3 regions of the Bradyrhizobium sp. LMG 9283 genome follow, and region 1 is predicted to be linked to each of the others. Evidence: predicted binding sites of a transcription regulator. Region 1 holds the regulator's gene; each other region holds the start of a gene.

The links. The regulator PhoB, encoded in region 1, activates phosphate uptake and scavenging genes when phosphate is short. The targets are predictions, from matches to a motif close to TGTCATNNANCTGTCAT.
Region 2: P6U29_RS23865 (RNA degradosome polyphosphate kinase) is a predicted target of PhoB. The motif match lies at 2,195-2,211, and genes of this name have one in related genera.
Region 3: P6U29_RS15755 (YbhN family protein) is a predicted target of PhoB. The motif match lies at 5,417-5,433, and genes of this name have one in related genera.

Annotation. Positions count from the first base shown of each region.
Region 1 is NZ_CP120691.1:8,508,780-8,516,624, forward strand. It holds gene argF (ornithine carbamoyltransferase) at 1-318, opposite strand, end outside; gene P6U29_RS39705 (aspartate aminotransferase family protein) at 318-1,526, opposite strand; gene P6U29_RS39710 (GcrA family cell cycle regulator) at 1,986-2,498, shown strand; gene phoB (phosphate regulon transcriptional regulator PhoB) at 2,738-3,445, opposite strand; gene phoU (phosphate signaling complex protein PhoU) at 3,461-4,177, opposite strand; gene pstB (phosphate ABC transporter ATP-binding protein PstB) at 4,189-5,010, opposite strand; gene pstA (phosphate ABC transporter permease PstA) at 5,007-5,852, opposite strand; gene pstC (phosphate ABC transporter permease subunit PstC) at 5,854-6,843, opposite strand; gene pstS (phosphate ABC transporter substrate-binding protein PstS) at 7,014-7,845, opposite strand, start outside.
Region 2 is NZ_CP120691.1:5,032,326-5,040,170, reverse strand. It holds gene P6U29_RS23865 (RNA degradosome polyphosphate kinase) at 1-2,122, opposite strand, end outside; gene P6U29_RS23860 (chromosomal replication initiator DnaA) at 2,277-2,954, opposite strand; gene P6U29_RS23855 (CDP-alcohol phosphatidyltransferase family protein) at 3,048-3,590, opposite strand; gene purM (phosphoribosylformylglycinamidine cyclo-ligase) at 3,747-4,820, shown strand; gene purN (phosphoribosylglycinamide formyltransferase) at 4,820-5,473, shown strand; gene P6U29_RS23840 (cold-shock protein) at 5,558-5,764, opposite strand; gene P6U29_RS23835 (autotransporter outer membrane beta-barrel domain-containing protein) at 6,143-7,312, shown strand; gene P6U29_RS23830 (LysR family transcriptional regulator) at 7,331-7,845, opposite strand, start outside.
Region 3 is NZ_CP120691.1:3,395,425-3,403,269, reverse strand. It holds gene P6U29_RS15780 (hypothetical protein) at 1-227, opposite strand, end outside; gene P6U29_RS15775 (hypothetical protein) at 284-718, shown strand; gene P6U29_RS15770 (EAL domain-containing protein) at 723-3,122, opposite strand; gene P6U29_RS15765 (MFS transporter) at 3,282-4,613, shown strand; gene P6U29_RS15760 (ferritin-like domain-containing protein) at 4,671-5,177, opposite strand; gene P6U29_RS15755 (YbhN family protein) at 5,605-6,687, shown strand; gene P6U29_RS15750 (hypothetical protein) at 6,770-7,845, shown strand, end outside.

The sequences.
Region 1 (7,845 bases):
GCGGATCATGATGGCGTCGACATAACGCGACAGCACGCGCGCGGTGTCGGCGATGGTCTCGCCGCGGCCGAGCTGCATCTCGGCGCCGGTGAGCATGATCGCCTCGCCGCCGAGCTGGCGCATGCCGACGTCGAACGAGACGCGGGTGCGGGTCGAGGGACGCTCGAAGATCATCGCCAGCGTCTTGCCTTCAAGCGGCCTGACCGGCTGATGCGCCTTCTGCTTCGCCTTCATGGCGGAAGAGGCGGCGAGCATGCTCTTGAGCTCCGACAGCGGCAGCTCGTTAATATCCAGAAAGTGCTTCGGCGACTTGCTCATCAGCTTGCCACCCGCTTGGTCTGGCTGGACGAGATCGCAGCGCAGGCGCGCTCTAACCGCCCGACGCTGTCCTCGATCTCCGCCTCGGTGACGATCAAGGGTGGCAGGAAGCGCACGATATTGTCGCCGGCCCCGACCGTGAGCAGTTTTTCGGCGCGCAGTGCCGCAACGAGATCGCCCGAGGGCACCACAGCCTTGATGCCGATCAGGAGGCCCTCGCCGCGGACTTCGCTGACGACATCGGGATGGCGGTCGATCACGGAGGCGAGCTTCTGCTTGAGCAGCAGCGACATCTTCTGCACGTGGTCGAAGAAGCCGGGCTTGAGCATGACGTCGAGCACGGCGTTCGCAGCCGAGATCGCGAGCGGATTGCCGCCGAAGGTCGAGCCGTGCGAGCCGGGCCCCATGCCAGCGGCCGCCTCCGCGGTCGCCAGCACCGCGCCGATCGGGAAGCCGCCGCCGAGCGCCTTGGCGAGCGACATCACGTCAGGCGTGACGCCGGTGCGTCTATAGGCGAAGAGATCGCCGGTGCGGCCCATGCCGGTCTGCACCTCATCGAAGGCGAGCAATATGCCGCGCTCGTTGCAGAGCTCGCGCAGCGCCTTCAGGAAACCGGGAGGCGCAGAGCGAACGCCACCCTCGCCCTGGATCGGCTCGATCACGATGCCGGCGGTGTGCGGGCCGATCGCCTTCTTCACAGCGTCGAGATCGCCATGTGGCACCTGGTCGAAGCCGTCCATCGGCGGACCGAAGCCTTCGAGATATTTTGCAGACCCGGTGGCGGCGAGCGTCGCCAGCGTGCGGCCGTGGAAGGCGCCCTCGAAGGTGATGATGCGGTAACGTTCCGGATGCCCCTTGGAGAAGTGATGGTGGCGCACCAGCTTGATTACGCCTTCCAGCGCCTCGGCGCCGGAATTGCAGAAGAATACGAAGTCCGCGAAGCTTTCCTTGCACAGACGCGCGGCAAGCTTCTCGCCGTCCGGGCTCTGGAACAGGTTCGACATGTGCCAGAGCTTCGTCGCCTGCTCCTGCAACGCCTTGACCAGCGCGGGATGGACATGGCCGAGCGCATTCACCGCCACGCCCGAGGTGAAATCGAGATAGCGATCGCCATTGGTCGCGATCAGCCAGCAGCCTTCGCCGCGCTCGAAACCGAGGTCGGCCCTGGCGAAAACGGGGAGCAAATGCGGCGCGGCGCTGTCAGTCATGACGTCACTTGAATGTTGCGGACGGTGTGAGACGTGCATTGCGCAACGCACCATCGACCGGCCCCGGAAAACGAAACGTGCCGCCTTTTAAGGGCGGCACGTAAGACTATCTTATGCTTGGCAAGACAGGTGTCAATGCCGCCCGGAAAGCCTCGCGAAACGCTGAATCCGTAGTCTTGCGGTGGCGATTTTGCGGAGTTTTCACCACGGAACATGTGGAAGCGAGTCGGCGGACTCTTGCGCGGGAGTCACGCCATATTGTAGCGTTTGGACTGTCAGATACGACATCTCGTGCAGCGGTTCTGATCCCAAGAGTCCTCATGTACCGGCGTAAACGTTCGGGCGTCTTGAGCGCGCCCGGCGAGCCTTAAGGGATTCTGCGGCACGGGATTTTCAAGGCTTCAGGCATTCGCTGCGAAGGCCCCAGGATGGCAGGCGCGCAGCGAGGGAAAGGGTGCAATGACGGTTTTGACCTGGTCCGATGATCGCGTCGAGCAGCTGAAAAAGCTCTGGGAGGCCGGACTTTCGGCCAGCCAGATCGCGGCGGAGCTCGGCAATGTGACCCGCAATGCCGTGATCGGCAAGGTGCATCGGCTCGGTCTGTCCGGCCGCGCCAAGAGCCCTTCATCGGCAGCGCCCCGGCCGCGCAAGGCACGGCCCGCGCAGCACATGATGCGGGTGACCCGCCCTGTCGCGCGCGGCAACACCGCGCTGGCGCAGGCCTTCGAGGTCGAGGTGGAGGCCGAGCCTGTCACCTATGACAACGTGGTGCCGATGAGTCAGCGGCTGTCTCTGCTGGAATTGAACGAGGCGACCTGCCACTGGCCGGTCGGCGATCCCTCAAGCCCGGATTTCTTCTTCTGCGGCGGCAAGGCTCTCTCCGGCCTGCCCTATTGCGCCCAGCACTCGCGCGTGGCCTATCAGCCCGCAGCGGATCGCCGTCGCGCACCGGCGAAGCCGGGCACGCGGTGAGTTTGTTCTGAGATCAGAAATGAGCTGTCACACGATGACGGCTCAAACAATCCGATGTCGTCCCGGACAAACGCGCCACAAGCGCGCGCCGATCCGGGACCCATAGCCACCGAGAGATGTGGTTATGGGGACTCGAAATTACCTTTTCGCAAAACAATCATGCCCTGTGGTTATGGTCCCGGATCTGCGCTGACGCTTGTCCGGGACGACACTGAGCGTGTGGCAACAGCTCGCAAACCTCAGGTCTGCTCGGCCTTCGCGAAACGATCGTCCAGCGCGTAGCCGGCGCCGCGGACGGTGCGGATCGGGTCCTGCTCGCGGCCGAGATTGAGCAGCTTGCGCAGGCGGCCGATATGGACGTCGACGGTGCGCTCGTCGATGTAGATGTCGCGGCCCCAGACGCTGTCGAGCAGCTGCTCGCGCGAGAACACGCGGCCGGGATGCTCCAAGAAGAACTCCAAGAGGCGATATTCGGTCGGGCCGAGATCGATCGGCCGGCCCGAGCGCGCCACGCGGCGCTTGTCGCGGTCGAGCTCGATATCGCCATAGGCGAGCACGGTGGCGAGCCGCTCGGGGCTGGCGCGCCTGAGCAGACCCTTCACGCGCGCCAAGAGCTCCGGCACCGAGAACGGCTTGACGATGTAATCGTCGGCGCCGGTCGCAAGCCCCCGCACCCGCTCGCTCTCCTCGCCGCGCGCGGTGAGCATGATGATCGGCAGCTGCTTGGTTTCGGGGCGGGTACGAAGCCGCCGGCACAGCTCGATGCCTGACAGGCCCGGCAGCATCCAGTCGAGCACGATCAGATCGGGAATGTGCTCCTTGAGGCGGGTGTCGGCGTCGTCGCCGCGCATCACCGTCTCGACGTCATAGCCGTCGCCTTCGAGGTTGTAGCGGAGAAGCTCGGTGAGAGCTTCCTCGTCCTCAACCACCATAATGCGTGCGCCCATGTTGTCGTCGCTCCCTTAGGTATTCGGCACCGTCGTGGCGAAGGTCGTCATGTCGCCCTTCGGCCGCTTGTCAGTGATCGCCTGGCCCTCGATCATGTAGAACACGGTCTCTGCGATGTTGGTGGCGTGATCGCCGATCCGCTCGATGTTCTTGGCGCAGAACATCAGGTGGATGCAGAACGAGATGTTGCGCGGATCCTCCATCATATAGGTGAGGAGCTCGCGGAACAGCGAGGTGCAGATGGCGTCGACTTCCTCGTCGCCTTTCCACACCGCCATGGCCGCCGGCAGATCGTGCGCGGCATAGGCGTCCAGGACCGACTTGACCTGCTGCTGCACGAGATCGGTCATGTGTTCCAGTCCGCGGAACAGCTTCAGCGGATGGAAATCCGTCTCCAGCGCCGCGACGCGCTTGCCCATGTTCTTGGCGAGATCGCCGATGCGCTCGAGATCGGTCGCGACGCGCATGGCGCCGACGATCTCGCGCAGATCCACCGCCATCGGCTGGCGGCGGGCGATGGTGAGCACGGCGCGCTCCTCGATGCGCTTCTGCAGCGCGTCGAGCTCGGCGTCGGTCGCGACCACGCGCTGGCCGAGCGCGACGTCGCGGCGGATCAGCGCGTCGACGGAATCGACGATCATGCGCTCGGCGATGCCGCCCATTTCGGCGACCAGGCGGGTGAGCTCCTGGAGGTCGGTGTCGAAGGCCTTTGCGGTATGTTCAGAACCCATGTTCCGTCTCCTCAGCCGAACCGGCCGGTGATGTAATCCTGCGTGCGCCGGTCGCTCGGCGACGTGAAGATCTTGCTGGTGTCGTCGAATTCGATCAACTCGCCGAGATACATGAAGGCGGTCTTGTCGGAGACGCGCGCCGCCTGCTGCATGTTGTGGGTGACGATCGCGATCGTGTAGTTCTCGGACAATTCCTGGATCAGCTCCTCGACCTTGGCGGTCGAGATCGGGTCAAGCGCCGAGCAGGGCTCGTCGAACAGGATCACCTCGGGCCGCACCGCGACGGTGCGGGCGATGCAGAGGCGCTGCTGCTGGCCGCCGGAGAGCGACAGGCCGGAGGCATTGAGCTTGTCCTTGACCTCGTTCCACAGCGCGCCGCCGCGCAGCGCCTTCTCGACGCGGTCATCCATCTCCGACTTCGAGATCTTCTCATAGAGGCGGATGCCGAAGGCGATGTTCTCGTAGATCGTCATCGGGAACGGCGTCGGCTTCTGGAACACCATGCCGACCCGCGCCCGCAGCAGGTTGAGATCCAGCTTGGGGTCGAGGATGTTGGTGTGGTCGAGCAGCAGCTGGCCGGTGGCGCGCTGGCCCGGATAGAGATCGTACATCCTGTTGAAGATGCGCAGCAGGGTCGACTTGCCGCACCCCGACGGGCCGATGAACGCCGTGACACGGTTGGTGCCGAGCGCCAGGTTGATGTTCTTCAGCGCGTGGTGCTCGCCATAGTAAAAATTCAGGTTGCGCGCGGTGACCTTGGCCGGCGCCTCGGGCAGCGGCTGGGAACCGGGATGAACGGTCGGCGCGCTCACGGAAACAGACATTTCACTCATTTTGCAGTCCTCTCGGCGCCGATGATGCGCGCGCCAATGTTCAGGGCAAGCACGGTCAGGGTGATCAGCAGCGCACCGCTCCAGGCGAGCTGCTTCCAGTAGGCGTAGGGGCTCTGCACGAAGTTGTTGATGGTGACCGGCAGGTTGGCCATCGTCTTGTTCAGGCTCAGGCTGAAGAACTGGTTCGACAGCGCAGTGAACAGCAGCGGCGCAGTCTCGCCGGCGACGCGGGCCGTGGCGAGCAGCACGCCGGTGATGAGGCCGGAGCGCGCGGCGCGATAGGCGATCCGCTTGATCACCAGCGAGCGCGGCAAGCCCAGTGCGCTGGCGGCTTCGCGCAGCGGATTCGGCACCAGCAGCAGCATGTCTTCCGTGGTGCGCACCACGACCGGGATCACGATGACGGCCAGCGCAAGGCTGCCTGCGATCGCCGAGAAGCCGCGCATCGGCACCACCACCGCGCCATAGATGAACAGGCCGATGATGATCGAAGGCGCCGACAAGAGGATGTCGTTGATGAAGCGGATCACCGAGGTCAGCTTGTCGTTGCGGCCGTACTCGGCGAGATAGGTGCCGGCGAACAGGCCGAGCGGCGCGCCGATGCCGACGCCGAGCACGGTCATGATCAGCGAGCCGACAATGGCGTTGAGCAGGCCGCCCTCGGTCGAGCCCGGCGGCGGCGTGTTCTCGGTGAAGACCTGGAGGTTCAGGCCGGACAGGCCGTTGTAGAGCAGCGTGATCAGGATCAGCGCGAGCCAGGTGACGCCGAAGGCGGCGGCGCTAATGCAGAGCCCGCGGATGACGATGTCCTTGCGACGGCGCCGTGCGTAAATCGGGTTCATGTCACTTCCCCGCCTTCTGTTCCAGACGCAGCAGCATCAGCCGCGCGGCCGCGAGCACGAAGAACGTCAGCACGAACAGGAGCAGGCCGAGCAGGATGAGGCCGGACTGATGCAGGCCGTCGCTCTCGGCGAACTCGGAGGCGATCGCCGCCGAGATCGTGGTGCCCGGAGCGAAGATCGACGAGGAGATCCGGAACGAGTTGCCGATGATGAAGGTGACCGCCATGGTCTCGCCGAGGGCGCGGCCCAGCGCCAGCATGACGCCGCCGATGATGCCGACCCGAGTGTAGGGGATCACCACGCTGCGGACGACTTCCCAGGTGGTGCAGCCGACGCCGTAGGCGGCTTCCTTCAAGACCGGCGGCACCGTCCTGAACACGTCGACCGAGATCGAGGTGATGAAGGGCAGCACCATGATGGCGAGGATCAGCGCGGCGTTGAATAGGCTCAGATAGGACGGCGGACCTGCGAAGATCGCGCCCAGCACGGGAACGCCGTCGAAGATCCGGATCATGAAGGGTTGGAAGGTGTTGGCCAGGAACGGGCCCAGCACGAAAAAGCCCCACATGCCGTAGATGATCGAGGGGATGCCGGCGAGCAGCTCGACCGCGATGCCGATCGGGCGGCGCAGCCATTGCGGGCAGAGCTCGGTGAGGAAGATCGCGATGCCGAGACCGACGGGAATCGCGATCAGCATCGCGATGAAGGAGGTGACGAGCGTGCCGTACATCGGCCCAAGCGCGCCCAGCACCGGCGGATCGGCCGACGGCGCCCAGCGCTGCGTCCACAGGAAGGACAGGCCGTATTCCTTCATCGCCGGGAACGCACCGACGATCAGCGAGATGATGATGCCGCCGAGGATCAGCAGCACCGAGATCGCGGACAGCCGCGTGATCCAGTAGAAGGTGACGTCGCCGAGCTTGAACGCGCTCAAGGCCTTGGCGCGGTCATACGGTCCGGCGTCGTCGATTACATCGCTCTGAACGGCCATCTCTGCCACGCCGATCCCCTGTACTGACTATGTTTGTTCTTGCCTGTTTGGTCCCGCGCCCCGGACGAGACGCTCGTTGCGACGCTGATCCGGGGCCCAGTTCTTGTGGGTCCCGGCTCTGCGGTGCATCACTACGTGCCGCACCGCGTCCGGGACACGAGAGCAAGAGATCAGCTCTTGATCTCGGCAGCCCAGGTCTTCTCGATCAGCTGGACGACGCTGTCCGGCATCGGGATGTAGTCGAGCTCCTCGGCCGCCTTGTCGCCGTTCTTGAAGGCCCAGCGGAAGAACTTGAGGGCTTCCTGCGAGGCCGCCTTGTCGGTGGCTTCCTTGTGCATAAGGATGAAGGTCGCCGCCGTGATCGGCCAGGACTTGTCGCCGGGCTGGTCGGTCAGGATGACGTAGTAGCCGGGCGCCTTGGCCCAGTCGGCGTTGGAGGCGGCCGCCTGGAAGGCTTCGACGGTCGGCTGCACCGATTTGCCGGCCTTGTTGACGAGACCGGTGTAGGTCAGCTTGTTCTGCTTGGCATAGGCGTACTCGACATAACCGATCGAGTTCTTGGTCTGGCTGATGTTGCCCGACACACCTTCGTTGCCCTTGGCGCCGACGCCGACCGGCCACTCGACCGCGGTGCCCTCGCCGACCTTGCTCTTCCAGTCCGCGCTGGCCTTGGAGAGATAGTTGGTGAAGTTGAAGGTGGTGCCCGAACCGTCCGAGCGACGGACCACGGTGATCGCCTCCGACGGCAGCTTCACGTTCGGATTGAGCTTCTTGATCGCGGCATCGTCCCACTTGGTGATCTTGCCGAGATAGATGTTGGCCAGGGTCTCGCCATCGAACACCATCTCGCCGGGCTTCACGCCCTCGATGTTGACGACGGGGACGATGGCGCCCATCACCATCGGCCACTGGACGAGGCCGTCCTTCTCGAGCTGCTCGGCCTTGAGCGGCGCGTCGCTGGCGCCGAAGGTCACGGTCTTGGCCTGGATCTGCTTGATGCCG
Region 2 (7,845 bases), 3.5 Mb from region 1:
GGCCAGACAGACTCGGATTTGTCATGAAGTAGTTGTGGACGTTGAAAGGCTCCTCGCCTTTCGCGGCCTTCATACGCGTTGAAGACCCATCCGGCAACAACTGCCAGCTCTGCTCATTGTCCTTCAAGTTCGCGACCATGATCTGTTCGAGAACCTGCTGATGCACCGTGGGATTTTGCAGCGGACACAGCACCTCGACGCGGCGGTCGAGGTTGCGCGGCATCATGTCGGCGGAGGAGATATACACAGCCGCTTTCGCGCTCGGCAGGCCTTGGCCCATGCCGAAGCAGTAGATTCGGCCATGTTCCAGGAAACGTCCGATGATCGATTTGACGCGGATGTTCTCCGAGAGGCCGGGGATGCCGGGCCGGAGGCAGCAGATCCCGCGCACCACGAGCTCGACCTGCACGCCCGCCTGGGAGGCCTCGTAGAGCGCGTCGATGATGTCGGGGTCGACCAGCGCGTTCATCTTCATCCAGACTGCGCCGGGCCGGCCGTGCCGCGCATGCGCGGTCTCGCTTTGAATGTGCTCGATGATGCGTTTGCGCAAGGTCAGTGGCGACACTGCCATCTTTTCCAGATCGCTGGGCGCGGCATAGCCGGTGATGAAATTGAACACGCGCGCGGCATCGCGGCCGATGGTCGGATCGGAGGTGAAGTAGGAGAGGTCGGTGTAGATGCGCGCGGTGACCGGGTGGTAGTTGCCGGTGCCGGTATGGACGTAAGTCGTCAGGCTGCCGCCCTCGCGGCGCACGACCATCGAGAGTTTGGCGTGCGTCTTCAATTCGAGGAAGCCGTAGACGACCTGCACGCCGGCGCGCTCGAGGTCGCGCGCCCAGCGGATGTTGGCTTCCTCGTCGAAGCGCGCCTTGAGCTCGATCAACGCGGTGACGGACTTGCCGGCCTCGGCGGCCTCCGCCAGCGCGCGCACGATCGGCGAGTTGTTGGAGGTGCGGTAGAGCGTCTGCTTGATCGCGACGACGTCAGGATCGCGCGCGGCCTGCTGCAGGAACTGCACGACGACGTCGAAGGATTCATAGGGATGGTGGACGATCAGGTCCTTCTGCCGGATCGCGGCAAAGATGTCGCCGCCATGCTCGCGCACGCGCTCCGGATGGCGCGGCACGTAGGGGGTGAATTCGAGATCGGGCCGGTCGAGGCGGGTGAGCTGCGAGAGCTCGTTCATGGCCTGCACGCCGTCAACCAGGAAGACCTCGTCGTCGGCAGCCGAAAGCGCATGCTGCACGAAGCTGCGCAACTGCTCCGGCATCTTGGCGTCGATCTCGAGCCGGATCACCGATCCGCGGCGGCGCCGCTTGAGCGCGGTCTCGAACAGGCGGACAAGGTCTTCGGCCTCTTCCTCGATTTCGAGCTCGGAGTCGCGGATGATGCGGAAGGCGCCCTGGCCGTGCAGATTGTAGCCGGGGAACAGGCGGTTGATGAACAGGGCGGTGGCCTGCTCCAGCGAGATCAGCCGCACCGTGCCTTCGGCCGGCAGGCGGATGAAGCGGTCGATCTTGCCCGGCATGCGGATCAGCGCGTTCATTTGCTTGCCGTCGGCGGCGCGCGTGAGCTGGAGCGCTATGGTGAAGCCGAGGCTCGGAATGAACGGGAAGGGGTGGGCGGGATCGATCGCGAGCGGCGTCAGCAGCGGGAACACATTGTTGAGGAAGTAGTCCTCGATCCAGGCCCGCTCCGCCTTGGTGACGTCCCTGCCGTCGACCAGCACGATGCCGACCTCGGCCAGCGTAACGCGCAGATCGCGCCAGATCGCCTGCTGGTCGGAGGCGAGCTGGGAGACGGTGCGGTTAATCAGCGCGAGCTGCTCCGACGGCGTCAGGCCATCTGGACTGCGCTCGGCAATGCCCTCGCGCACCTGGGCCTTGATGCCAGCGACGCGGACCATGAAGAACTCGTCGAGGTTATTCGCGGAAATCGACAGGAATCTCACCCGCTCCAGCACGGGGTGGCTGGGATTGACCGATTCCTCCAGGACGCGGCGGTTGAAATGCAGCCAGGACAGCTCGCGGTTGATGAACCGTTCAGGGCTGGATGCGATCGCCGGCAAACCCTCGATTTCCGGGACTTTCTCTTTGATTTCAACAGCTTGCGCAGAGTCCATCAGAAGTCGGTCCATCTAGTTCGCCCCCATTGCGACTTACGCGCAAAATCGGCGGGAGCATGTGTTAGAGCGATGACGTTTCGATGACATTGATGTTCCGCCGCTGCGCCGCGTCAAGGCGGGTTTCAGGCCGCTTTGGGAGACCGCGAGCCGGTCAGGCGTCTCGGAGCAACTCAGCGGCCAGCGCCCGGGTGACGGGGCGGCCGAGCCGCAGGGCTTCGCTGTCGAGCAGTTCCACGGCCTGCCGGGCGGCGGCCGAGGACCGCTCCAGGCGGGTGGCGAGGTAGCCGACCACGCTCTCGTCGACGGTGAGCTGGCGGTCGGCGCAGAACTTGACGATCAGGCCGCGGAAGAGCTGGTCGTCGGGGGGCTGCAGCGCGACCACCGGAACGGCCCGCAGACGCGAGCGCAAGTCGCGAAGCTCGATCTCGAGCGCGGCCGGCGCCTCGCGTCCGGTGAAGAGGACGCAGGCACCGTCCTCGCGGGCGAGGTTCATCAGGTGAAACAGGGCGCGCTCGTCAAAATCCCTTGTCTTGAGATCCTCGACCACCAGGGCGCCGGTGGCGAGCGCGCCCGGAACGCCTGCGGCAGTGAGTGCATTGGCGGTGGTCGAACGGGCGCCTGATACTTCGGCCCAGATCGCGGCGAGATGGCTCTTGCCGCTTCCTTCCGGCCCGGCCAGCCACATGATCCGGTTCGGCCATTCCGGCCAGCTGTCGATCAGGCCGAGACCGGCCGCATTGGCCGGGCCTTCGAGGAAATTGTCCCGGCTGAGGCTCTCCGCATGCGGAAGTGAAAACGCCAATTGTCGGGGATGAACGCGGCCTGCCACGCTTGCTTTGCTCCATGCCGGCACGCCGGCCCGTCTGAAGAGGTTCGACTTGATCGTGCGGGACTTGGCCTTTTGCCAGGCCGTATCCTCACTTCATTTGGCCTCGATCGTGCTCATGTGCTTTAGCCACTCGACGAGATAGAGCGACACGGAGGAGAGCGTGAAGACCGTGACGAGGCCCATCAGGATGATATCATAAGGTGCCGGCTTGAAGCCGAAGGCAAGCGCCGCCAACACCAAGGCCGCGAACGCCACCTGTGCCACGGTGTTGAGCTTGGACACCTTCGACGGCTTCATCTTGACCGGCCGGTCGAACAACCAGGATACGATCACGGCGGCAACGATCATGATGTCGCGCGAGACCACCAGGATCACGATCCAGCGCGGGATCGCGCCCCAGATGCCGAGCGCCATGTAGATCGAGACCAGCAGCGCCTTGTCCGCGAGCGGATCGAGTAGGGCGCCGAGTTCGCTGGTCATGTTGAAGCGCTTGGCCAAGAAGCCGTCCACGGCATCGCTGATGCCGGCGATCAGGAAGACGGCGAACGCCACCTCCATTTGGCTCGACACGATGGCCCAGACGATGATCGGGACCAGCATGATGCGGCCCAGGGTAATGATGTTCGGAATACTCACGAAAGCGCTTCCCGGCACCCGGTCTGACCTCGATCCGGCCCCTCAGGAGGCTGAACCGGTTGATATCTCTACATAGTATAGGGAGGAGCGCCATGCGAGCCATTGCGCGTCCCCGGAATTCGACGTAACCAGCCGCGAACCCACTGGAAATCGGGCATGACCGACCGCAAAAACGGCCTCACTTACGCCGATTCAGGCGTCGATATCGACGCGGGCAACCGATTGGTCGACCTGATCAAGCCGATGGTGCGCGCCACCGCACGGCCGGGCGCGGATGCCGAGATCGGCGGCTTCGGCGGTCTGTTCGACCTCAAGGCGGCCGGTTTCAAGGACCCGGTCCTCGTGGCCGCGACCGACGGTGTCGGCACCAAGGTCAAGATCGCGATCGAGACCGGTCTGCATGGCGGCATTGGCATCGACCTCGTGGCCATGAGCGTCAACGACCTCGTTGTGCAGGGCGCCGAGCCGCTGTTTTTCCTGGATTATTTCGCCTGCGGCAAGCTCGACCCCGAGGCCACCGCCGCGATCGTCGCAGGCGTTGCGGAGGGCTGCCGCGAGTCCGGCTGCGCCCTGATCGGCGGGGAGACCGCCGAGATGCCTGGCCTCTACAAGGACGGCGACTACGACCTCGGCGGCTTTGCCGTCGGCGCCGCCGAGCGGGGCACGCTGCTGCCGCGCCAGGACATCGCGGCGGGTGACGCCGTGATCGGTCTTGCCTCGTCGGGCGTGCATTCCAACGGCTTCTCGCTGGTGCGCAAGATCGTGGAACAATCCGGTCTCGGCTTCTCGGCGCAGGCGCCGTTCGCGCCCGTGATGACGCTCGGCGGCGCGCTGCTGACGCCGACGCGCCTCTACGTCAAATCCTGCCTGCGCGCGATCCGCGAGACCGGCGCGGTGAAGGGGCTCGCTCACATCACTGGCGGCGGCTTCACCGACAACATCCCGCGCGTCCTGCCCAAGCATCTCGGCGTCGGCATTGATCTCACCCGCCTGCCGGTGCTGCCGGTGTTCAAATGGCTGGCCGCGCAGGCCGGCATCGCCGAGCTGGAAATGCTGCGCACATTCAACTGCGGCATCGGGATGATTGCGATCGTCGAGCCTGACAAGGTCGACAAGGTCGTCGAGGTCTTCACCGACGCCGGCGAGACCGTGGCGCAACTCGGCACCGTGATCCCGGCCGACGGCGAGCACCGCGTCGTCTATAACGGCCGCCTCGATCTGGCGCTATGATGAGGCGCCGCGTCGCCATCCTGATCTCCGGGCGCGGCTCCAACATGGCCGCGCTGATCAGGGCCGCCGCCGCTCCGGATTTCCCGGCGGAGATATCGCTCGTCATTTCCAATAAGGCCGATGCGCTCGGACTCGAACGTGCCCGGGCGAGCGGCGTGAAGACCGAGGTGATCGAGAGCAAGCCGTTCGGCAAGGATCGCGCCGGTTTCGAGAAGGTGCTGCAGGCCGCGCTCGACGAGCACGGCATCGAGCTGATCTGTCTCGGCGGCTTCATGCGCCTGTTCACGGCTGAGTTCACCAAGGCCTGGTACGGGCGGATGCTCAACATCCATCCCTCGCTGCTGCCGTCGTTCCCCGGCCTCGATCCGCACGGCCAGGCCCTGCGCGCCGGGGTGAAACTGTCCGGCGCGACGGTGCACTTCGTCATCCCCGAGACCGATGCCGGGCCGATCGTGATGCAGGGCGCGGTTCCCGTCAGCGACCACGATACAGCGGATACGCTGTCGGAGCGCATCCTCGAAGTCGAGCATCGCATCTATCCAGAAGCGCTGCGGCTGCTGGCGACCGGCAAGGTGCGGATCGAGGGCGACGTGTGCAGGACCGCGGGCAGCGCGGCATCGGAGAATTTTTTGGTTGCGCCGGTGGTGGATTGAAGCGCCGTCGCGTCTGGGGCCCAAACAAAATCCCCCGGCAGCGCCGGGGGCAACGTCATGATCTCTCGCGTGCCGTGAGAGACATCAGGAGATCTTGAGGTTCTCTGCGGATGTCTTGCCGCGGTTCTCCACGAGGTCGAATTCAACCACCTGGTTCTCATTGAGGGTGGAGAGTCCGGCGCGCTCGACGGCGGAGATGTGGACGAACACGTCCTTGTCGCCGCCGTTCGGCTTGATGAACCCATAGCCCTTGGTCGGGTTGAACCATTTGACGGTGCCCTTTTGCGGCATCTCTCGTCTCCTCCACTAGGTATAAAAAAGACGCGGCCGCTTTTTCGCGTGCCACGCCACAAACGGGCCTCCGGAAGTCTGTTCGAGTCTTGAAGCGCAATGTCGCGAAACGCACAGCAAACGGCCAATTCCGATTGTGACCGATATTGCAACATGAAAATCGCCGCCTAGCAAGCCGCGCACGGATTTCAAGACCAAGCCAGGCGCCTTCAAGCGCAATTTGCGACCTGTGGCAGCGGAACCACAATCGGTGCAATACCCTCGGCCGTCATGCGCCAACCGGTTGACCCCTAGTGGCAGTTCGGCACAAATCGCCGCAAGCGTCGCAGACCGTGTTGCATTTTTGCGCGCCGTCACTTTGCTTCGGGATTTATCGTCATGTGCTGCGCTGCGCAGCTTTCCGGGACACGGCAGACGATCGGGCTGGACCGCGTCCGCCGGATCGCGGCTGCGCTTGCAATGGCGTTTGCGCTGGTCATGATGATGGCGGCAGTGACGCCCAGCTTCGCGCAAAGCCCGACACCCACGCCCACCCCGACGCCCACCCCGACGCCTACGCCGTCACCGACCCCGATCCCGTCGCCGACTTCGACCAATTACGATCAGTCAGCCGGCAGCAGCACACTCAATCTCGGCTCTAACTTCCTGGAACGGCTCGGTAACCAGGCCTCGAATGGTTTCAACAGGGCGTTCCGCACCAATCCCGGCGGCGGCGGCGCGTCGGCGAGCACGGAAGATCCGCGCTACCGCACCTGGTTCGAGGGCTATGGCATCTCGGTCCGGACGGATGCGCAAGGAGACTTCGTCGGCGACAAGCGCAAGACCTTCGGCGGCGTCGCCGGTTTCGGCGCGCGGCTCACACCCGGCGTCAACGTCGGATTCTCCATCGACCAGAGCCACACCGACATCGACGTGCCGCTGGCGCTGCAGTCGGCAACGCTCGACCTCACTCAGCTCGGCTTCAGCGGCTCGGTCGACAAGGGCCCATGGACCTGGGCCTTTGCCGTGGTGCACGGCTTCGGCAAGGTCCGTTCCAGCCGCGACACCGGCCTTGGCCTTGCGACCGCGGGCTATCGCGCCGCCATCGACGGCGCGCTGACAGAGATCAGCTATTACTGGACCAAGGACCAGATGCGCATCGTGCCCAAGGGCGCGTTGGAATATGTGCGCGCCACCAGCGCCGCATTCCAGGAGACCGGCGGTCTCGACCCGCTCAATGTCGGCTCGACGGCGCTCTCGCGCGCGCGCATCATGATCGGAGCCGAGATCGGCCGCTATTTTTTCGTCGATCAGAAGATCCTGGACCTGTCCGCCTACGGCAAGTTCGTCGACAATTTCCACCAGGACCTGGGATCCATTCAGGTCAGCCTGGGCGCCCAGAACATCATTGTCCCCGGTATCGGCGAGAGCCGCTACGGCGTGGATGCCGGTGCCTCGGCTTCGCTCAGCCTGACCAACGTGGCTCGGCTTTACCTCAACTACGACGGCAAGTTCCGCAACGAGCTCATCTCGCACCAGGGCACGGTCGGCTTCGAATACAAATGGTGATCTGAAGTTCGCTGGCGCTCACGTCGGCGTTGCCGCGACATAGCCCGCCAATCCAAACCCCTCGCGCGCGGCCGTCATCATCGGCACCAGCGCGTTCGGATGGATGAACTCATCGCGGAAGCAGGGATAGGTCCTGGCATCGAAGATCTTCTTCAGCCAGTCGACGACGATCTTGTGCCGCTCGGAAGTGCGAAACTCCTTGTGATAGGTGAGCCAGAGATCGGCGTGGTGGCTGACGCCGAGATCGACGGCAACGAGCGGCGCACCGAGCGCGATCGACACCGTCGGCAGGAAGCCGATGCCGGCGCCGCGCTCCACCGCATAGAGCACGCCGACCGAGGAGTTGGTCTTGATCCCGACGATGCCTTCCAGCGATTGCAATCCGAGCACGCGGGCATAGGCGCCGTCGTCGACCTGCGGCGCGCTCTGCTTGATGATACGATGGTTCTGCAGCTCGGCGAGCGTTGCCGGAACGCCGTAGAGGCTCTCGTACTCCTTGGAGACGAAGGGATAGATGTGGAGGCGGCCTAGCT
Region 3 (7,845 bases), 3.7 Mb from region 1:
CCAGCGCGGCTGACATCGGCGCGAAAGCGGTGCTGCTGCATCGAGACGGGGCGGAACGACAGCCGGATCGCCGAGATCTCGTCGTAGCGCCACAGCGAGGAGCGTCCACCGATATGCCAGGACAGTCCCTCCTCCGTCAGCTCGAAGCGATGCGCCGAGCCGATCAGCGAGGCCTTGTAGGCGTAGCTCGTGGCCGAACCAGCTTCAGCTCCCCGCATATCGATCATTGATCCCATTCGCGATCGGCTTGCGCGATCGCCCTCGCCCATCCTACAAGCGAGGCATGGCTGAGACGACCTTTTTTCCGCGCCACCTGATTCTCGGCGCCGCAATGATCTCCGGCGTGCTGCTCGCGCTCGCGGTGCACATGCTGGGCGCGCGCTACGGGCTCGACCTCGGCGGGCTCTGGCGCTCCGACACGCATGAGTTCATGCCGGCCGGCGCCGCGATCGCGTGGTGGCTGATCGCCACGGTCGGCTTCTCCGGCGGCTATTTCACGGCGAGCCTGATGCAGAGTGCGGTCTCCGGGCAGATCCCGCAGCGGATGCGGCAATTCCTGATCGCGGTCGCCGTGCTCCTGCTTGCGGGAGCGGGCCAGGCGGCCTCGGCGCCGAGCCCGATCCCAACCGTCTCGGGCGTGCTCGCCGGGCTCGCCGCCCTATGCCTCGGTGCCGTGATGGCGTTCTGCGGCGCGCATTTCGCGCTGCGCCGCGGCTGATCCTTCAGGCCGATGCGCGCAGCCGCGGGCGGTCCAGCATCATCGCCACGTCGGACGCCGGCCGCGGCTTGCTGAACAGATAGCCCTGCGCCTGGGTGCAGCCCTCGCGCCGGAGCAGCTCGAGCTGCGCGTCGTTCTCCACGCCTTCCGCCGTGGTGACGATGCCGAGGCTGCGACCGAGGCCGGTCACGGCGCGGATGATCGCCATGGAATCCTCGCGCGTCGCCAGCTCCGACACGAACGAGCGGTCGATCTTGATCTTGTCGAACGGGAAGCTGCGCAAATAGCTCAGCGAGGAATAGCCGGTGCCGAAATCATCCAGCGAGATTCGCAGGCCCATGGCGCGCAGCTCGTGCAGGGTCGTCAACGTCGCCTCGCTGTTCTGGAGCAGCACCGATTCGGTGATCTCGAGCTCGAGGCGGCGCGCTTCAAGCCCCGAAGCGGTCAGCGCTTCGGTCACGGACGCAATCAGGTGCGGGCTCTTGAACTGCACCGGCGACAAATTGACGGCGACATCGACATCGTCGGGCCAGGTGGCTGCGTCGGTGCAGGCCGAGCGCAGCACGAACTCGCCGAGCTGAACGATGAGCCCGGTCTCCTCGGCGAGCGGAACGAAGCTGATGGGCGCGACCAGCCCGCGCTGCGGATGGTTCCAGCGCAACAGCGCCTCGAAGGCAACGACGCGACCGCTGGCGACGTCACGGATCGGCTGATAGTAGACCTGAAACTCGTCGCGTTGCAGCGCCGCGCGCAGATCCATTTCCAACAGACGCCGCGCTTGAGCGCGCGCGTCCATGCCGGTTTCGAAGAAGCGATACGTGCCGCGGCCATCCGCCTTGGCGCGATAGAGCGCAAGATCGGCGTTCTTCAACAGCTCGTCCGGATTGCTGCCGTCCTGCGGCGACAGCGAGATGCCGATCGAGACGCCGATCACGATCTGATGGTCGTCGATCTCGTAAGGCGCCGAGATCACCTCGACGAGGCGGCCGGCAAGGGACCTCGCAGCGGTCTCATCGGAACGTCCGATCTGGACCACCGCGAACTCGTCGCCACCGAGCCGCGCCACGGTGTCGTTCTCGCCGACGGTCGCCTTCAACCTGCGGCCAACCTCCTTGAGCAGCGCATCGCCGATGGGATGGCCGAGCGAGTCGTTGATGTCCTTGAAGTGATCGAGATCGAGACAAAGCACAGCGAGCTGGTCGCCCGACTTGGTCCGACGCAGCCCCTGCTCCAGCTCTTCGTGGAACAGCACTCGGTTCGGCAGGCTGGTCAGCGCATCATGGCGGGCCATGTGCGAAATCTTGGCCTGCGCCTCCAGCCATTCGGTGATGTCCTCGAAGGTGGCCACCCAGCCGCCGCCCTGCATCGGCTGGTTGACGACCCGGATGGAGCGGCCGAACCGGTTGACGAGGTCGGTCGTGGTGCGGCCCTCGCGTGCGTCGGCGATGAGGCGCGCGAAGAATTCATCGGCGTCGCCCTGCCACTGGCCCTTGGCCTGCTCTTCCCTGAGCACGTCGACCAGTAGCCGACCGGTGAGCAGGATGTCGGTACGACCGAGCATCGCGGCATAGCGCTCGTTGAACAGGATGATCTTGCCGTCCGCATCGAACATGCACAGCCCCTGCGACATGTTCTCCAGCGCGCTGTCCAACACGATCTGCTGGCGGCCCAATTCGCCCTTGGCGCGGCGGTCGAGCAGCGCGGCGATCAATGCGATCACGATGATCGCAACTGCAGCACTCGCGGTCAAAACCGACAGCGATGTGGGAGGGATCGAGAGTCCACTGATCGCCAATGTCGGATCTGGCGTCAACTGCACGGCGCCCATAGCGGTGAAATGATGCGAGACGATGGCTACCGTCAGCAGCACCGCGGCGCCGAGCGCGCCGGACAAGCTGTCGCGCCGTCCAGCGACATGGAGTGCGAGTGCACCGAAGACCAGCCCAAGCAGGATCGACACGGCCACGGTGCCGGCGGCCCAGCTGACGCGCGCAGGGATCTCGAGGGCCATCATGCCGGTATAGTGCATCGCCGCCACCCCGCCTCCGACAATCGCCCCGCCGAGGGCGACGAGGCTGGGTTGGATGGCCGAGACCGCAACACTCAAGCCGACAAACGTGACGGCGATGGCGAAGATCAGCGATAGCAGCGTCACCGGCACGTTATAGGCGCCGGCCGCGCCCGGCCCGTACGCCAGCATGGCGATGAAATGCGTCGCCCAAATGCCGCAGCCGGCAACGACTGCGTCGAGCGTTAACCATACTAGGCGGCCCGATCCTTGCGTTGCGCGCGCCCGGTGAAACAGGCTGATCGCGGCTGTGCTGGCGAGCAGGCACACCGCGCCGCCAAGCGCGACCAACCGCCAGTCATGTTCGTCAGTCAGACAGTAAAGGACCTGATACATGAGCATTCCCCAAGCCTGCCATCAGCAGTGCGGGGAAGTGGTGGATTTTGAGTAACGGAGGATGACTGCCGTTCCGGATGGTGAACAGGAACTTCCAAAATCAACCGATCGTTGCGGGTCAAAAAGCGTTCGTCCCCTTTTTTCAACGCCGGATGAGCCATGCCATTCCAATCAACCTTGCCGCGCGCGCATGTCAGCCGCGCCGGCTGCACAGGGAACGTGCATGGTTGCTTCGAGTTGGCTGCCGGGACCTACATCCAAGGGTTAGGTATGGCAACGAAGCACTACTCTACTGCCTCACACAGCAGGTCGGAGTTCGGCAAGCCGACGAGTCTTGCAATCGTCGCCGGTCTGATCGGCGTGCTGTTCGCAGGCAGCACCGTGGTGACGCCGCTCTATGTGATCTACGAGCGACAGTTCGGCTTCTCGCAGATCACGCTGACGCTCATCTACGCGGCCTATGTGATCGGCAATCTGGCTGCGCTGCTGATATTCGGGCGCATCTCCGACCAGATCGGCCGCCGCCGGACAGCCCTAACCGCAATGGTCATCGCCATCATCGGCGCACTGGTGTTCCTGTTCGCGCACGGCATCGCCGCGCTCTATGTCGGGCGCGTGCTGAGCGGGCTGGCGATCGGCATCGGCGCCGCAACTGGCACGGCCTGGCTTTCGGAGCTGATCGCAGAGACCGACAAATCCCGCGCCACTGTCGTTGCGACGGCTGCAAATTTCGCGGGCCTCGGTATCGGCGCGCTGATCGCGGGGCTGCTCGCCGACTACGCGCCACATCCGCTGCGGATGCCCTTCATCGTCTATCTGGCGGCGCTCCTGCTCACTGCCATCCTTCTTGCCTTTGCCAGCGAGACGGTTCCGCGGCCACTCGATGCGCTGATGCGGATTTCGGTCCGTCCGCGCGCGGCGGTACCTCCCGCCATTCGCGCCGCATTCGTCGCGCCGGCGGTGACGGGCTTCGGCGCGATGGCGCTGGTGGCGTTCTTTGCCGCGCTGGTGCCGAGCGTGCTCGCCAACGAGCTGCACGAGACCAGCCACGCCATCGCAGGGGCAGTCTTCCTTGAACTCGCCGCAGTGGTGGCCATCGTCATCGCGCTGACGCGCTCGCTCTCGAGCCGCACGGCCATGCTCTGCTCCCTCGGCCTCATGCTGCCGAGCGTGGCATTGATCGTCGCCGCACAATTTCAGGCCTCGGTGGCGCTGATGATCACGGCAACCGCGCTGTGCGGCGTCGCGGTGGGACTGGGTTATCGCGGCAGCCTGCAGGTGGTGAACCAGATCGCGCCGGAGGATCGTCGCGGGGAAGTCGTCTCGGCCTATTTCATCTGCGGCTTTCTCGGCAACGCCCTGCCTGTGATCGGCATCGGCGTGATCTCGACGCTGGCAAACCCGCGTCTTGCGAGCCTTGTCTTCGCCGTGATGATCGCGGCCTTTGCTGTGATCGCGCTCGGCTTCGGCCTCAAATATTCGGACCGCTGACTGTCGAACGCCGCGCTGACGGCGCGGCGTTCTCGACATCGCCCCGGTACATTCGCCTCAGCTCGCCGCGCGCAGATTCACTTTGCTCTCGGCCAGCGCCGTCAGCTTCTTGTCGGTCGCCTTTTCTTCCTCGAGCGTCTTGGCGAGCACCGCCGCACAGTCGCTGCGGCCGAGCTGCTTGGCCCAGGCGATCAGGCTGCCGTAGCGGACGATCTCGTAATGTTCGGCGGCCTGCGCCGCATTGATCAGGGCCGCATCCAGCACCGCCTTGTCCGCAACCTCACCGGCAGTCTCGTCGGCTTCCTCGATGATGCCGTCGATGGCTGGGCAGTCGACCGCCTTCACGGCGACGCCGTGCATTTTGAACACTTCTTCGAGGCGTGCGACGTGCTGGTTGGTTTCCTCAAGGTGCGTCAAAAAGCCCTGTTTCAGCTGCGGATCGGTGGCCCTGCTTGCCATCTTCGGCAGCGCCTTGGTGAGCTGCTGCTCGGCATAATAGATGTCCTGGAGCTGATGCACGAACAGGTCGTTCATGGTTTTGATGTCCTTTGTGAACAGTCCCATCGTTCCGGTCCTCTCGGTTTCGGGAACACGGAGGCGCCGGCTTGCACGAAAAGCCGCATATTCCGCCATGTTCGATTGCTGATCGAGCCTAACGAGCATGCGGCATCGACGTTCCAAAAAGGCCGATGACCGCTTGCGCTGGAACAATGCGAACAATGCCAAGATTTGAAATCATGCTGGCACACCAAGCGCGCGAGAGGAGCCGGTTTCACGACTCATATGCTTAACGCGCATCCGATGTGAACCGCGTATGACAAAAGTGGCCGGTCCAATGCAGAACCTATTGTTGTCAAGGGCTGCACAAGCCGCTGTTTTTGCCTTAAATGAGCTGGATCATGCCTAGCGATCGATGCTTGCCTTTGGCCGTGATCGCGCCCGACCGGCCAATGCCTGGCCCGGTCGTCTTTGCCCCCCGCCGGGAGGATGAATGCACGGACTGCTGCCCGCGCTGAAGCGCGGCTTCAAGAGATGGATCGGCTGGCGACGGCTCGGAATTGCCGCGAGCGTCTTCATCATCGCCTTCGCGATCACAACGCTGGTGCGGACCCTCAAGGGCATCGATACCGGGGTCATCCTGACCGCATTGACCGAGATTCCCCGCGGCAGTATCGGGCTGGCGGCAATCTGCGTCTTCTTTGCGTTCTGTACGCTGACCTTCTACGACTTTTTTGCGCTGCGAACGATCGGCAAGAAGCACGTGCCCTATCGCATCGCGGCGCTCTCCAGCTTCACGTCCTACTCGATCGGCCACAATATCGGCGCCACCGTCTTCACCGGCGGGGCAATCCGCTTCCGGATCTATTCGGACTACGGGCTGAACGCGATCGACGTCGCGAAGATCTGCTTCCTGTCAGGCCTGACCTTCTGGCTCGGTAACATCTTCGTGCTCTCGATCGGCATGGCCATCCATCCGGATGCCGCCTCCGCGATGGACCAGCTGCCCGCGTCGCTGAACCGCCTGATCGCGCTCGGCGGCCTCGCCTCGATCGGCGCTTATCTGGTCTGGCTCTGCATGGGCGAAAAGCGGCGCGAGCTTGGCCAGAAAGGCTGGAAGGTGGTGCTGCCGTCGGCACCGCTGACATTGGTGCAGATCCTGATCGGCGTGGTCGATCTCGGCTTCTGCGCCACCGCCATGTACCTCTTGATGCCGGCCAACCCGCCGATCGACTTCATGTCGCTCGCCGTAGTGTTCATTCTGGCGACCCTGATCGGCTTTGCCAGCCACGCGCCCGGCTCGATTGGCGTGTTCGATGCAGCCATGCTGGTGGCGCTGCCGGAATTCGGCCGCGAACAGCTGCTGGCGACGCTGCTGGTGTTCCGTCTTCTCTATTTCGTGATCCCGTTCGCCCTTGCCATCTCCATCATGGGCGCGCGCGAGCTCTGGATGAATGTGGTCGAGCCCTGGCAGGAACGACGGCGGCTGGCGGAGGCCTGCGCGCAGGCCAACCTGCCCAAGCAGGTGACGACCATGGAACGTGAGCGGTCGCTGCGCCAAGCCGCCAAGCGCTAGGTCTCCCCTGAGACAAAGGTTGCGGGCGGGTGAGCAATGCTCTCTTATTTCCGCCTCAACTTTGCCGTTGAAGACGCGGGCCATGTTCCGATCATCGCTTAAAACCCTCTCCGCAGGCGCCCTGCTGCTTGTCGGGTTGCTGACGATTTTGCCTCCCGAGCCCGCTGCCGCGCAGGACAGCGCCCTGCAAATCACCTGGGAGGTGCGCAACCGCTTCCGGCTGTTCCGTGAGGAACGCGACTTCCTGCTCCATGTCGAAAACGCGCGTAACCGCAGCATCCTTGCCGCCGAGCAGTCACTGGAGCTCCAGAGCGAGGGCCGCGGCTGGGCGCGCAACATGGTCAACCGCCTGTGCATCGACCTCCAGGGCCGGGTCAACCAGCCCTGCACCCGCGACAATGTTAAAGAGAACTACATTACACCGATCGATCATCCGGTGACGGTGCGCCTGACCGGCGCGGTGCCGGTCGGCGCGATCTGCGCCTGGTCGTTCGATGATGGTGATGGACCGCAAGCCTCGACCTTCGACTGCGCCGAGCCGGTCAATTTGCGCGTCCGCTACGGCAAGCCGACGGTCGCGACCGTCGACGTTTCCGCCGGCTCCGATCCGAGCCAGCGGGTCCAGACCGAGATTCAGGTCCGCGACATCTTCATCGCTGGCCTAGGGGACAGCATCGCCTCCGGCGAAGGCAATCCGGATCGGCCGCTGGCACTGGCAGATGAAGGATTTTGCTTCCGCTCCTATCTCGGCACCGCAGGCGCGCAGTATTACCGGCCGAGCCGCCACGGCTTCAAGGGCGGCCGCGCCTGTGAGGCGCCGGATACGCTCGCCAACTGGCAACGCTACGGCGCGCTCTGGTTCAACGCGCCTTGCCATCGCTCGCTCTACAGCTACCAGGCGCGCACCGCGCTGGCGCTTGCGGTGCGCTACACCCACATCGCCGTGACCTTCCTGCCGCTCGCCTGCACCGGCGCCAGCATTGGCGACGGGCTGCTCGGCTCACAGCGCGCCCGCGAATGCCCGCCCGGCAAGACCGGCGTCTGCAACACCAGCGTGAACGCCCAGGTCGCCGAGCTGCGCGAGGCGCTCACCGCGGCAAAGAAACGCCAGCCCGACCGCACGCTCGATCTCGTGCTGCTGTCGGTCGGCGCCAACGA